2 regions of the Streptomyces sp. AB3(2024) genome follow, and region 2 is predicted to be linked to the other one. Evidence: predicted binding sites of a transcription regulator. Region 2 holds the regulator's gene; the other holds the start of a gene.
What was found. The regulator HrcA, encoded in region 2, represses chaperone genes, less so after heat shock. The targets are predictions, from matches to a motif close to TTNGCACTCNGNNNNNCNGAGTGCNAA.
Positions count from the first base shown of each region.

Region 1: a site for HrcA is predicted at 4,489-4,515, ahead of groES (co-chaperone GroES). Genes of this name have one in related genera too.

Region 1 covers NZ_JBGWAB010000120.1:16,940-24,253, reverse strand. The annotation lists gene ACEPPI_RS32470 (FtsW/RodA/SpoVE family cell cycle protein) at 1-509, opposite strand, end outside; gene ACEPPI_RS32465 (LCP family protein) at 497-1,720, opposite strand; gene ACEPPI_RS32460 (sensor histidine kinase) at 1,855-3,222, opposite strand; gene ACEPPI_RS32455 (response regulator transcription factor) at 3,215-3,895, opposite strand; gene ACEPPI_RS32450 (DUF6234 family protein) at 3,923-4,357, opposite strand; gene groES (co-chaperone GroES) at 4,659-4,967, shown strand; gene groL (chaperonin GroEL) at 5,104-6,726, shown strand; gene ACEPPI_RS32435 (ester cyclase) at 6,960-7,314, opposite strand, start outside.
Region 2 covers NZ_JBGWAB010000003.1:125,000-132,313, reverse strand. The annotation lists gene hemW (radical SAM family heme chaperone HemW) at 1-15, shown strand, start outside; gene ACEPPI_RS02335 (Uma2 family endonuclease) at 119-706, shown strand; gene ACEPPI_RS02330 (DUF3097 domain-containing protein) at 684-1,493, opposite strand; gene ACEPPI_RS02325 (MBL fold metallo-hydrolase) at 1,522-2,253, opposite strand; gene hrcA (heat-inducible transcriptional repressor HrcA) at 2,465-3,481, shown strand; gene dnaJ (molecular chaperone DnaJ) at 3,482-4,618, shown strand; gene ACEPPI_RS02310 (nitronate monooxygenase) at 4,764-5,855, shown strand; gene ACEPPI_RS02305 (16S rRNA (uracil(1498)-N(3))-methyltransferase) at 5,852-6,595, shown strand; gene ACEPPI_RS02300 (histidine triad nucleotide-binding protein) at 6,746-7,105, shown strand; gene ACEPPI_RS02295 (ribonuclease Z) at 7,109-7,314, shown strand, end outside.

The sequences.
Region 1 (7,314 bases), on a different contig from region 2:
AAGAGGATGATCCAGCGTTTCGCGCCGTACGTGTCCGCGCCGAAGAACGCCGGTGCGATCAGCAGTACCAGTGCGACGGCCATCGTGATGTAGATGAACCGCTGGAGCAGCCGGTGGTCGCGCAGCAGCGCCACCACCAGGATGCAGGTGGCGACCCCGACCACCGTCCACATCAGCTGGCCCGGCGCGTTCGCGTCGGAGCCGTACCGCTCGATGTACCCCTGGTCGAGGCGGTGGATCAGCACCAGGCCGAGCCCGGTCAGCAGCATGGCGAGCGGGAAGATCAGCGGGTCGGCGTACGGCGCGAACCGGCGGATGCCCAGGTGTCCCACCAGGGAGAGCAGCGTCAGGCTGATGACGAAGCCGACGAGCTGTTGCGGCAGCTCCCCGTTCATCGCCAGTCCGGCGCTCACGTGGCCGAAGACGGCGATGCCGATGACGAGGAGCAGGAGCAGTGCCTCGGTGCGGCGGCGCGCACCCGACACCGTCTGGGGCCTCAGTCCACGCACGGTATGCCGCCGCCGTCGATGGTGTCGGGCTGTTCCCCGGGGGAAGGGGGTGCCGGCGGTGATGCATCGGAAGAGGAGGAGGGTGAGGGCGGGGAAGAGGGTGAGGAGGCGGCGCCCGGTGCATGCGGGGTCGCAGTGGCCTGGGGACCGATCTGCTCTGCAATGAGGCGCTTTATCTTCATATCATCTACGACGTTGATGTCCTCCCCATGGTTCCTTCCGAACCCCTCCACGGGGAGTGTCGTAAATTGCACTTTTCCCCCGGACAGGTTCTTCGCCTGCTTCACGAAGGCCAGCAGATCCCAGCCCGCGTCCGTCACGACGTCCTGTTTCGCGGTATCGATCAGCTTGATCAGCTTCGCCGGGTCCGTGAAGGTTCCGGCCGAGTTCAGCTTCTGCGTCGCGCCCGCCAGGAACGCCTGCTGCCGCTTCGTCCGGTCCAGGTCGCCCATCTCCAGCCCGTGCCGCTGCCGTACGAAGGCCAGGGACTCCTTGCCGTTGAGGGTCTGGCGGCCCGCCGGGAAGTCGGCGCCCGAGTACTTGTCCTTCACCGGCTTCTTCAGGCACACCGGTACGCCGCCCAGCGCGTCGGCCAGGTGGTAGAAACCGGCCAGGTTCAGCTCGGCGAAGTGGTCGACCGGGACGCCCAGGAAGCTGCGCACCGTGTCGATCTGGGCCCGGCGGCCCGCCTCGCGCCCCTCCTGCTCCAGCTTCCGCCGGTCGTTCACCCCCTGCGCCGACAGCTGGTCCTCCTTCGCGGCCTTCGCCAGCCCGTACGCCTTCTTGATCTTGTCCTTCCCGTGGCCGGGCACGCCGGAGATGTCCACGAAGTCGTCCCGCGGTATCGAGAAGGCCTTCGCCCGGCCGCCGTCCCCCGGCACGTGCAGCAGGATCATGGTGTTGGCGTTGTAGCCGCCGATGTCGGAACTGCCCGCGTGCAGCTGGTCGAGGACCGCCTCGGGCAGGGGGTCGCCGTTCTGGTCGCGGCGGCTGTCCAGGCCTATGAGCAGGATGTTCACGTCCCCGTGCGCCGATTTCTCGGCACCCTCCAGCGCCTTGGAGCTGCCGATGCTCGACGCGAGGTCCCGGTAGAGGTACCAGGCCGTGCCGCCCGCCATCACCGTCAGCGCGCAGCCCGTGATCAGCAGCGTGCGCCCGATCCGCCGGGGCCGGGGCCGGCGGCGGCTGGTCTTCCTTCGATGCGCGCTCATGGCTGTCGATGCTGATGCAGGGCCGCTGAAGGAATCCTGAGCGCCCGCCCCGGCACTCCGTCCCGGCACTCCGTCCCGGCATCCCGCCCCGGCATCCCGCCCCGCCCCGGGCGTGCCGCGCCCGGCAGCGGTTTTCAGCCGGGGCGCCGCGTGGGCACGCGCAGCTCCAGCCGGGCGCCCCTGGCCCCCTCCCGGGCCGGCAGCGCGCGGACGTCGCCTCCGTGGGCCCGCGCGATCTCCCGGGCGATGGCCAGGCCCAGCCCGGTCCCGCCGCCGGCCCGCCCCCGGTCCGCGTCGAGGCGTACGAACCGCTCGAAGACCCGGTCCCGGTCCGCCTCCGGAATGCCCGGACCGTCGTCCGTGACCTCCAGCACCGCCCAGCCGTCCTCGGCGACGGCCCGGACCAGGACCCCGGAGCGGGCGTACCGCAGGGCGTTGTCCACCAGGTTGGCCAGGGCCCGCTCCAGCCGCGCCGGATCCCCGTACGCCGGTACGGGCGCGGGCGTGGTCAGCCGCACCGGCACCCGGGGCGCGGGCCGCCGGGCCGCGTCCTCGGCGGCGAGCAGCGCGAGGTCGACGGGCTCGGGGCGCGGCGCGGGTCCGCCGTCGAGGCGGGCCAGCAGCAGCAGGTCGGCGGCGATCCGCTGGAGCCGTTCGGTGTCGGCCAGCGCGGCGGCCACCGACTCCCGGTCGGGACGCGGCCGGGCGAGGGCGACTTCCAGCCGGGCGCGGACGGCGGCCAGGGGGTTGCGCAGCTCGTGCGAGGCGTCGGCGGTGAACTGGCGCTGGCGGGCGTCGGAGCGTTCCAGCCGGTCGAGGGTGTCGTTGACGGTCCGGGCCAGCCGGGCGATCTCGTCGGCGCCGCCCGGGTCGGGGACGCGCCGGTCCAGCTCGCTGGCGGTGACGGCGGCGAGTTCCGTACGGATCGCGGTGACGGGCCGTAGCGCCTGCCCGGTGACCCACCAGGCCAGGGCCGCCGCGAAGGCGATCAGCGGGGGCGCGCCGGCGAGCAGCCCGAGGGCGATGGCGCGGGTGGCGTCGTCGACGTCGCTGAGCACGGTCATCGCGTAGACGGTGTAGGGGGTGTGCGGACCGCCGCCGGTGCCGGGGGCCTGGACGACGACGGCCACCCGCCGTTCCGCGCCGGGGCTCGCGGGGGCGAGCACGACGGAGCGGGAGTCCTGGCCCGGCGCGGGGCGCAGGGCGGCGAGGCCGGGGACGTCCTGCGGGCCCCCGCTGGTGGCGACCGTCCGCCCGGCCGCGTCCCGTACGAGGACCAGGTCCACGCCGCTCTCCGGCGCGGGCAGCCGCCCGCCGGGCGGGCGGCTGCGGGTGTCGAGCTGGGCGGCGACCTTGCGCGCGGCGAGCTCGGTGCGGCCGGTGGTGTTGTCGAGGAGGTTGGCGCGCATGAGGGTGTACAGCCACAGTCCGCCGCCGGCCAGGACGGCTGCCATCGCGAGGGCGGCTCCCAGGGCGGCCCGCGCGCGGACGCTGCTAACCACCGTCGGGGGCCATCCGGTAGCCGGTGCCGTGGACGGTGAGGATGGAGCGGCGGCCGAAGGGGGCGTCGATCTTCTTGCGCAGGGAGGAGACGTAGACCTCGACGATGTTCGGGTCGATGTCGTGGGGGGCGTCCCAGACCTCGTCGAGGATGTCCTGTTTGGCGACGGCCCGGCCGGGGCGTTCCATCAGGCAGGCGAGGACGCCGAGCTCGCGCGCGGTGAGTTCGATGTCGTGCGCGCCGCGGCGGCAGCGGCGGTCCTGCGGGTCGAGGACCAGGTCTCCGGCGCGCAGCACGGTGGGTTCGGGGGCGGCGGCGCGGCGGGCGAGGGCGCGCAGCCGGGCGCCGAGGACGACGAAGGAGAAGGGTTTGGTGAGGTAGTCGTCGGCGCCCGCGTCGAGGCCCTCGGCCTCGTCGTGCTCGCCGTCCTTGGCGGTCAGCATCAGGACGGGGGTGGGGACGCCGTGGGCGCGCATCCGGGCGCAGATCTCGGCGCCGCCGAGGCCGGGGAGCATCAGGTCCAGGAGCACGGCGTCGTACGGGCCGCCGGTGAGGGCCAGTTCCAGGCCCCGGTGGCCGTCGTGGGCGACCTCCACGCGGTGGCCGTCGGCGGACAGGCCCTGGCGGAGGGACTCGGCCAGGTTCTCTTCGTCTTCGACCACGAGGATGCGCACGGCTTCCACTCTCACACACCGGCCGCGTCAACCGGCCGGACACTCGTGGTCGTCGCCGCCGCTGAAACACTGGCCGTACGTGCCCCGGTACGGGGACGCGGGCGCGGACGGATCGGACCGCAGCCGGTCGCGGGACTGGTAGGCCACGCCCGCGGTGCCCGCGAGCAGGGCCGCGCACACCAGTGCCTGGACGCATCCGGTGACGGGCGCGCGGCGGCGGAAGGCGCGGCCCGAGACGACCCCGGCGGCCACGGCGGCCAGGACGAGTCCGCCGAGCAGCAGGACCAGGACCGTACTGTCGTCGCCCCCGGTGCCCTGGGCGTCCCAGGTGGCGACGACCGCCAGGTAGAGGCCGACGGCGATGGCCGCGGCCTCCAGCAGGGTCAGCAGCAGGGCGGTCGTGATGTCCGCGGCCCAGTCGGATCCGGTGCGTGCGCGTTCGCCGTGCGTCGGTCTCGTCATGGGGGCAGTCTCGTCCGCGGGCCGGTGCCGCCGCCTGAGTACGGATACCCAGGCGTACCCACGGGTACGTCGTACGTGCCTTCGGGTTCTCGGCCAAGGGGCGGCCGGATGACGACGCCGCGCGAGCTGGATTGGCACTCCGCTTGACCGAGTGCTAATCGCCGGAATAGTCTCGCGTCTGGCACTCGCCCCTGGTGAGTGCCAACACAGCGACAGGCAGATCCGGCACCCGCGACGACGGATCGACCTGGTCGCCACCTCAGACAGTTAACCCCGGATCTCCGAAGGGGGAGGTCGGATCGTGACGACCACCAGCTCCAAGGTTGCCATCAAGCCGCTTGAGGACCGCATCGTGGTCCAGCCGCTCGACGCCGAGCAGACCACGGCCTCCGGCCTGGTCATCCCGGACACCGCGAAGGAGAAGCCCCAGGAGGGCGTCGTCCTTGCCGTGGGCCCGGGCCGCTTCGAGGACGGCCAGCGTCTCCCGCTGGACGTCAGCGTCGGCGACGTCGTCCTGTACTCCAAGTACGGCGGCACCGAAGTGAAGTACAACGGCGAGGAGTACCTCGTCCTCTCGGCCCGCGACGTGCTCGCGATCGTCGAGAAGTAATTCGCTTCACCAGTTTTGCCTTGAGCTACGCCCCTGGTCACCCCTGCTGATGCCGGGCGGCGAGGGGCGTAGTTCGTTCTAGCCAGGCGGTCGCGGTGAGCGGCCGGGGATCGCAACGAGAGGGCTGACCGCTCCCATGCCGAAGATTCTTAAGTTTGACGAGGACGCCCGTCGCGCCCTTGAGCGCGGTGTCAACAAGCTTGCCGACACGGTCAAGGTGACGATCGGCCCCAAGGGCCGCAACGTCGTCATCGACAAGAAGTTCGGCGCCCCCACCATCACCAACGACGGTGTCACCATCGCCCGCGAGGTCGAGCTGGACGACCCGTACGAGAACCTGGGCGCCCAGCTCGTGAAGGAGGTGGCGACCAAGACCAACGACATCGCGGGTGACGGCACCACCACCGCCACCGTGCTGGCCCAGGCGCTGGTCCGCGAGGGTCTGCGCAACGTCGCCGCCGGCGCCTCCCCGGCCGCCCTGAAGAAGGGCATCGACGCCGCGGTCAAGGCCGTGTCCGAGGAGCTCCTCGCGACCGCCCGCCCGATCGAGGACAAGTCCGACATCGCCGCCGTGGCCGCGCTCTCCGCGCAGGACCAGCAGGTCGGCGAGCTCATCGCCGAGGCGATGGACAAGGTCGGCAAGGACGGTGTCATCACCGTCGAGGAGTCCAACGCCTTCGGCCTGGAGCTGGAGTTCACCGAGGGCATGGCCTTCGACAAGGGCTACCTCTCCCCGTACATGGTGACCGACCAGGAGCGTATGGAGGCCGTCCTCGACGACCCGTACATCCTGATCAACCAGGGCAAGGTCTCCTCGATCCAGGACCTCCTGCCGCTGCTGGAGAAGGTCATCCAGGCCGGCGGCTCCCGCCCGCTGCTGATCATCGCCGAGGACGTCGAGGGCGAGGCGCTCTCCACCCTCGTCGTCAACAAGATCCGCGGCACCTTCAACGCGGTCGCCGTCAAGGCCCCCGGCTTCGGCGACCGCCGCAAGGCGATGCTGCAGGACATGGCCACCCTCACCGGTGCCACCGTCATCGCCGAGGAGGTCGGCCTCAAGCTCGACCAGGCCGGTCTGGACGTCCTCGGTTCCGCGCGCCGCGTGACCATCTCCAAGGACGACACGACCATCGTCGACGGTGGCGGCAACTCCGCTGACGTCGCGGGCCGCGTCAACCAGATCAAGGCCGAGATCGAGTCCACGGACTCCGACTGGGACCGCGAGAAGCTGCAGGAGCGCCTGGCGAAGCTCGCCGGCGGCGTCTGCGTCATCAAGGTCGGCGCCGCCACCGAGGTGGAGCTCAAGGAGAAGAAGCACCGCCTTGAGGACGCCATCTCGGCGACCCGTGCCGCGGTCGAGGAGGGCATCGTCTCCGGCGGTGGCTCCGCGCTCGTCCACGCCGTCAAGATCCTCGAAGGGAACCTCGGCCTGACCGGCGACGAGGGCACCGGCGTCTCCGTCGTGCGCCGCGCCGCGGTCGAGCCGCTGCGCTGGATCGCCGAGAACGCCGGCCTGGAGGGTTACGTCATCACCTCCAAGGTCGCCGAGCTCGACAAGGGCCAGGGCTTCAACGCCGCCACCGGCGAGTACGGCGACCTGGTCAAGGCCGGCGTCATCGACCCGGTCAAGGTCACCCGCTCCGCGCTGGAGAACGCCGCGTCCATCGCCTCCCTGCTGCTCACGACCGAGACCCTGGTCGTCGAGAAGCCGGCCGAGGAAGAGGCCGACGCCGGCCACGGTCACGGTCACAGCCACTGAGGCTGACGCCGTCTGACGCGTGAGAAGGCCCTGGTCACCGCTGCCGAGCGGGGGTGACCAGGGCCTCTTGCGTTTCCGTGCCGTCGACGCCTCCCGCGCCTCCCGCGCCTCCCGCGCCTCCCGCGCCTCCCGCGCCTCCCGCGCCTCCCGCGCCTCCCGCGCCTCCCGCGCATCGGGGCATCCGAACGCCGGAACGTCCGGGCATCCGAACGTCCGCGCATCCGGGTGTCCGGTCAGCCGGGCATCATGCCCAGCTGCCGCATCAGACCGGGGGCGTCGTAGTACCACCAGTCCTCCGCGATCTGGCCGTTCTCGATCCGGCAGGTCATGCATCCCGACATGCTGACTTCCTTGCCGGTCGGCGCGACCCCCATGAACTCGCCCTTGTGGGTGCCCTTCCAGTTCCACAGCGTGGTGACGCAGTCCCCTTCGGCGACCTGGCGCGTCTTGTCGAACGTGAAGTCGAACGCGTCCCGCCACATGCCGATGGTCCGCCGCATCCCGTCCCGGCCGTTGCCGCGGCCCTCCGTGTCCATCATGTCGTGCGTGACGTAGCCGGCCGCGACGCACTCCTCGATGACGTCGAAG
Region 2 (7,314 bases):
GACCTGGTGGACTGATCGCTCGGCGGAGTGAATCCGCGCGGGAAGCGAACGAGGCTGCCTACCCTGTTCCTAGGCTGCTGCCGCAAGCAACGGCGGCGAGACGCGGAGGACCACGGAGATGACCGCTGTGGATGACCGGCTCATGACGGATGTCGCCCGGGCCTTCGAGGAACTCGATGTTCCCGAGGGTTTCAAAGCGGAGCTCCTCAGGGGGGACATCGTGATGATGGCCGGGCCCGACCGGGTGCACAACCGGATCGTGCTGTCCGTACTGGATCAGATCCCCCGGGAGCGGTGGGAACGGCTCCAGACGCAGGACATCGCGATTCCGGGTGAGACCAGCGAACCGCAGCCCGATCTGGTGGTGCTGGAGAACGGCAGCGAACCGGGTCCCGGGCGTCTCATCCCAGCCCCCGCCGTCACGATGCTGGTCGAGGTGGTGTCCAAGAACAGTGCGGACACGGACTACGGCATCAAGCGTTCGATGTACGCGGCCGGTCGGGTTCCCGCCTACCTGATCATCGATCCGTTCGAGGCCGAATGCCTGCTGCTCACCGAGCCGGCCGGGGCGGGGGAGGACGCCGACTACAAGGTCGAACGCAGGGCGAGGTTCGGCGAGCCCGTCCCGTTGACCGTTCTGGGCATCAAGCTGGAGACCGGCGAGTTCGGAACACTCCCGAAATTCAAGCGGCATCGCAGGCCGTGACGAAGTCGATCAGCTCCTCCACCCGCCCCAGCAGGGTCGGCTCCAGGTCCCGGTAGGACGAGACGCGGGACAGGATGTGCTGCCAGGCGGCCCCGGTGTTCTCCGGCCAGCCCAGGGCCCGGCAGACGCCCGTCTTCCAGTCCTGGCCGCGCGGCACCTCGGGCCACGCCCGGATGCCCAGCGCGGACGGCTTCACCGCCTGCCAGACGTCCACGTACGGGTGACCCACCACCAGCACGTCCGGGGAGGTCACCGATGCCGCGATCCGCGACTCCTTCGAGCCCGCCACCAGGTGGTCCACCAGCACGCCGAGACGGGCGTCGGGCCCCGGGGCGAACTCCTCCACGACGGCCGCGAGGTCGTCGACGCCCTCCAGGTACTCCACCACCACGCCCTCGATGCGCAGGTCGTCACCCCAGACCCGCTCCACCAGCTCGGCGTCGTGACGGCCCTCCACGTAGATCCGCCCGGCGCGCGCCACCCGGGCCCGCGCCCCCGGGACGGCCAGCGATCCCGAGGCCGTACGGGCGGGCGCGGCGGGCGCCCGCGACGGACGGGTCAGGGTCACCACGGCGCCGTCCAGCACGAAGCCGCGCGGCTCCAGGGGGAAGGCCCGGCGCTTGCCGAAGCGGTCCTCCAGGGTCACCGTGCCCGCCTCGCACGCCACCACCGCGCCGCAGAAGTCGGTGCCCGCCACCTCGACCACCAGATCGGGGTCCGCGGCCACCTCCGGCACGGCCTTGGCACGCTTCCACTGCGGGGTCAGGTCGGGGGAGTACTCGCGCATCCGGCCGACACTAGGAGAGCCGCCGCCGTCAGGTCCGCGACACGCCGAACAGGTCCGCCAGTGTGTCGCGTTGCGCACGCACGAAGCCTGCCCCGACCACCGCTCCGTGACCCGGCACGTACAGCGCGTCGTCCCCGCCCAGCGCGAGCAGGCGGTCCAGGGCGGCGGGCCACTGCCCGGGCACCGCGTCCGAGCCGGCCTGGGGCTCGCCCGACTCCTCCACCAGGTCCCCGCAGAACACCACCTCCCGCTCGCCCGGCACCAGGACCGTCAGGTCGTGCTGCGAGTGCGCGGGCCCGACGTTGGCCAGCAGTACCTGTACGCCGCCCAGCTCCAGCGTCCACTCGCCCGACACCAGGTGCTCCGGCGCCCGCAGCAGGCCCGCCGCCCCGGCCGCCTCCGCCTCGTCCACGCCCTGGCGGACCGCGCTCACGCGCAGCTCCTCACGGCCGCCGGGGGTCGCCAGTAGCCGGTCGAGGCCGACCGCCCCGTAGAACCGGGCGCCCTCGAAGGCCGGGCCGCCCAGCACGTGGTCGAAATGTCCGTGTGTGAATGCGATATGGGTCACGCGCCGGCCCGTCAGCCGCTCCGCCTCGGCCCGCACCAGCGCACCCTCGCGCACGCAGGATCCGGGGTCGATCAGGAGTACCGACTCGTCCCCCACCACCAGTCCCACCGTGCAGTCCCACACCGGGAGCCGCCGCCGGCCGGTCCGCCCGGTCAGCCGTTCCCAGCCCGCCTCTTCCCAACGTACGTCCATGGGGCGACGCTACCCTGGCGGGCCGCCCTTGCCCCCGGTGTACCACCCGGCCGTACACTGACCGGGGGATCTCTGGCACTCGGGCGCTCGGAGTGCCAACCAGGGCCCGGGGGAAGCTCCGGCGGACCGGCGACGGCCGGCCCGCCGCCGGCGGAACCCCACGACCGACCCATGACCGACCGACGACCGACCGCATCCGGAGGTGTGCGCGATGCTCAGTGAACGCAGGCTCGAAGTGCTGCGCGCCATCGTCCAGGACTACGTCGGGACGGAGGAGCCGGTCGGTTCCAAGGCCCTCACCGAGCGCCACCGCCTCGGCGTCTCGCCCGCCACCGTGCGCAACGACATGGCCGTGCTGGAGGAGGAGGGCTACATCGCGCAGCCCCACACCAGCGCCGGCCGGATCCCCACCGACAAGGGCTACCGCCTCTTCGTCGACAAGCTGGCGGGGGTCAAGCCGCTGTCGACGCCCGAGCGGCGGGCCATCCAGAACTTCCTCGACGGCGCCGTCGACCTCGACGACGTGGTCGGCCGCACGGTGCGGCTGCTCGCGCAGCTCACCCGGCAGGTCGCCGTCGTCCAGTACCCCTCGCTGACCCGCTCCACCGTCCGGCACGTAGAGCTGCTGTCGCTGGCCCCGGCCCGGCTGATGCTCGTACTGATCACGGACACCGGGCGGGTCGAGCAGCGGCTCGTCGACACCCAGACGCCCTTCGGCGAGACCTCCCTCGCCGACCTGCGGGCGAGGCTGAACAGCCGGGTCGTCGGCCGTCGGTTCACCGACGTGCCGCAGCTCGTGCAGGACCTTCCGGAGTCGTTCGAGATCGACGACCGGGCGACCGTCAAGGCCGTCCTGGCGACCCTTCTCGAAACGCTGGCCGAGGAGGCGGAGGAGCGGCTGATGATCGGCGGCACCGCCAACCTCACTCGCTTCGGACATGATTTTCCCTTGACGATCAGGCCGGTGCTCGAAGCGCTTGAGGAGCACGTCGTGCTCCTCAAGCTGCTGGGCGAGGCGGGGGAGTCGGGGATGGCCGTACGGATCGGGCACGAGAACGCCTACGAGGGACTCAACTCCACGTCGGTCGTGTCCGTCGGCTACGGTTCGGGCGGCGAAGCAGTCGCCAAACTCGGCGTGGTCGGACCGACCCGCATGGACTACCCCGGAACGATGGGAGCGGTACGCGCAGTGGCACGTTACGTCGGACAGATCCTGGCGGAGTCGTAAGTGGCCACGGACTACTACGCCGTACTCGGCGTGCGCCGCGACGCATCCCAGGACGAGATCAAGAAGGCTTTCCGGAGGCTCGCGCGCGAGCTGCACCCGGACGTCAATCCCGATCCCAAGACGCAAGAGCGCTTCAAGGAGATCAACGCCGCCTACGAGGTCCTCTCGGACCCGCAGAAGAAGCAGGTCTACGACCTCGGCGGCGACCCGCTGTCCTCCTCGGGCGGCGGCGGCGCGGGCGGCTTCGGCGCGGGTGGCTTCGGCAACTTCTCGGACATCATGGACGCCTTCTTCGGCCAGTCCCAGCAGCGCGGCCCGCGCTCGCGGACCCGCCGCGGCCAGGACGCCATGATCCGTCTGGACCTGGAACTGGACGAGGCCGCCTTCGGCACGACCAAGGACATCCAGGTCGACACGGCCGTCGTCTGCACCACCTGCTCGGGCGAGGGCGCCGCCCCCGGCACCTCCGCGCAGACCTGTGACATGTGCCGCGGCCGCGGTGAGGTCTCGCAGGTCACCCGGTCCTTCCTGGGCCAGGTCATGACCTCGCGGCCCTGCCCGCAGTGCCAGGGCTTCGGCACCGTGGTCCCGACCCCGTGCCCCGAGTGCGCGGGCGACGGCCGGGTCCGCTCCCGCCGCAGCCTGACGGTCAAGATCCCCGCCGGTGTCGAGAACGGCACCCGGATCCAGCTCGCGGGCGAGGGCGAGGTCGGCCCCGGCGGCGGCCCCGCCGGCGACCTGTACGTGGAGATCCACGAGCTGCCGCACCCGACCTTCCAGCGGCGCGGGGACGACCTGCACTGCACGGTCACCATCCCCATGACGGCGGCGTCCCTGGGCACCAAGTGCCCGCTGGAGACGCTGGACGGCATGGAGGAGATCGACATCCGGCCCGGCACCCAGTCCGGCCAGGCGATCCCGCTGCACGGGCGGGGCGTCACGCACCTGCGCGGCGGCGGGCGCGGCGACCTGATCGTCCACGTCGAGGTCACCACCCCCGGCAAGCTGGACCCCCAGCAGGAGGACCTGCTGCGCCAGCTCGCGAAGCTGCGCGGCGAGGAGCGCCCGATGGGCCAGTTCGCTCCCGGTCAGCAGGGGCTGTTCAGCCGCCTGAAGGACGCGTTCAACGGCCGCTGACCGGCCCGCGACAGCACGCAGGAGCCCGGTCCGGGGACGCCCCGGACCGGGCTCCGCGTTTTCCCCGCGGCGGGAGGGAAGTGGACTATGCCAGGCGAATTGCCGTGATTCGGTCCGGTGCGCCGGACGTGGCACGATGCAGTCCATGTCCTCCGCACCGAACGGTCTCCCCCGGTACCCGATCGTGCAGGCTCCCATGGCGGGCGGCGCCTCCTGTCCGCCGCTTGCCGCCGCCGTGTGCGAGGCCGGCGGGCTCGGTTTCCTCGCCGGCGGCTACAAGACCGCCGACGGCATGTACCAGGAGATCAAGCAGCTCCGCGGGCTCACCCGACGGCCCTTCGGAGTGAACCTCTTCCTGCCGCAGACCGGATACGTCGACCCGGCCGCCGTCGAGGCCTACCGCGGCCAGCTGGCAGGCGAGGCGAGCTGGTACGAGGTCTCGCTCGCCGAAGAGGACATCATCGGCACCTGCGACGACGGCTACGAGGCCAAGCTGGCGATCCTGCTGGAGGACCCGGTCCCGGTCGTCTCCTTCACCTACGGCTGTCCAGCGCCCACCGTGATCGCGCGCCTGCGCGCCGCCGGTACGCACACCGTCGTCACCGTGACCTCCGTCGACGAGGCCCGCGCCGCCCAGGAGGCGGGCGCCGACGCCCTGTGCGTCCAGGGGGTCGAGGCCGGCGGACACCAGGGCACCTTCCGCGACGACCCGCAGACCGACGGCACGGCGGGCGTCGGCCTGCTCGCCCTGGTGGCGCAGGTGCGCGAGGCCGTGGCCCTCCCGATCACCGCCTCGGGCGGGCTGATGCGCGGGGCACAGATCGCGGCGGTGCTCGCGGCGGGCGCGGAGGCGGCGCAGCTCGGCACGGCCTTCCTGGTGTGCCCGGAGTCCGGGGCGCACCCCCTGCACAAGAAGGCGCTGACGGACCCGCTGTTCGGGCACACGGAACTGACCCGGGCCTTCTCCGGCCGCCCCGCCCGGGGCCTGGTCAACCGCTTCATGCGGGAGCACGGGCCGTACGCCCCTTCCGCCTACCCCCAGATCCACCACATGACCTCGGGGCTGCGCAAGGCCGCCGCCACGGCCGGGGACCCGCAGGGCATGTCCCTGTGGGCCGGGCAGGGGCACCGGCTGGCGCGGGCGCTGCCCGCCGGGGAGCTGGTGGAGGTGCTGGCGGCCGAACTGGCCCAGGCGCAGAGTGCGTTGAAGGTGTTGCAGATGAGGAGAGCGTCATGACAGCCCCCGTGTTCGTGGTCGAAGAGGTCCCCGCGGGGCCGGAGTTCGTGCTGGACGGCCCCGAGGGGCGGCACGCGGTGTCGGTGAAGCGGCTCGAACCGGGCGAGGAACTCGTCCTCACGGACGGCCGCGGCCGCTGGGCCGACGCCGTGGTGAAGGCGGTGGAGGGCAAGGACCGGCTGGTCGTCTCCGTCTCGGGGGTCGCGCAGGAGCCCGAACCCGCAGTGCGGATCACGGTGGTGCAGGCGCTGCCCAAGGGCGACCGGGGCGAGGTCGCCGTCGAGACGATGACGGAGACCGGCGTCGACGCCATCGTGCCGTGGCAGGCCTCCCGGTGCATCACCCAGTGGCGGGGCGAGCGCGGGGCCAAGTCCCTGGCCAAGTGGCGGGCCACCGCCCGGGAGTCGGGCAAGCAGTCGCGCCGGGTGCGGTTCCCCGAGGTGGCCGAGGCGCTGTCCACCAAGCAGGTGGCCGCACTGCTGGCGGAGGCCGACCTGGCGATGGTGCTCCACGAGGACCGCGAGGCCGCCTCCGAGGCCCTGGCGACGGCGGAGCTGCCGGCGGCCGGCTCGGTGGTGCTGGTGGTCGGCCCCGAGGGCGGGGTGTCCCCGGAGGAACTCGCGGCCTTCGCGCAGGCGGGTGCCCGCCCGTACCGGCTCGGCCGCTCCGTGCTGCGCACGTCCACGGCGGGCACGGCGGCGACCGCGGTCCTCCTGGCCCGCACGGGCCGCTGGGCGTAGGGCGGGCCCGTAGAGCCGGTAGCCCGCCGGGCTCCGGCCGGCGCGGCGATGCCCCGGTCGGAACGGAACCGGAGCCTCTTCACCGGTCCGTGGCCGGGGCGCGGGGCGGTTACGATGCCCCGACCGATCCACCTCACGGGAGGCGCAGCCATGGCCGGGGAACCGCAGGCGGACTGCCTGTTCTGCAAGATCGTCGCGGGGAGCATCCCGGCGGCGGTGGTCCGCGAGACCGAGACGACCGTCGCCTTCCGGGACATCAACCCGCAGGCGCCGACGCACGTCCTGGTCATCCCGAAGGTCCACTACCCCGATGCCGCCTCCCTCGCGGCAGCCGAGCCGGGCGTCGCCGCCGACGTGCTGTGCGAGGCCGGGCGGATCGCCTCGGACGAGAAGGTCGACGGCCACGGCTACCGGATCGTCTTCAACACCGGGGCCGGCGCCGGGCAGACCGTCTTCCACGCGCACGCCCACGTCCTGGGCGGCCGCGGCCTCCAGTGGCCCCCCGGATAGACCGTGTCCGTACGAGAGTTCGTGGTGCTGGGCACCGCCAGCCAGGTTCCCACCCGCCAGCGCAACCACAACGGCTACCTGCTGCGCTGGGACGGTGAGGGCATCCTCTTCGACCCGGGCGAGGGCACGCAGCGCCAGATGCTGCGGGCCGGGGTCGCCGCGCACGACATCAACCGGATCTGCGTCACGCACTTCCACGGCGACCACAG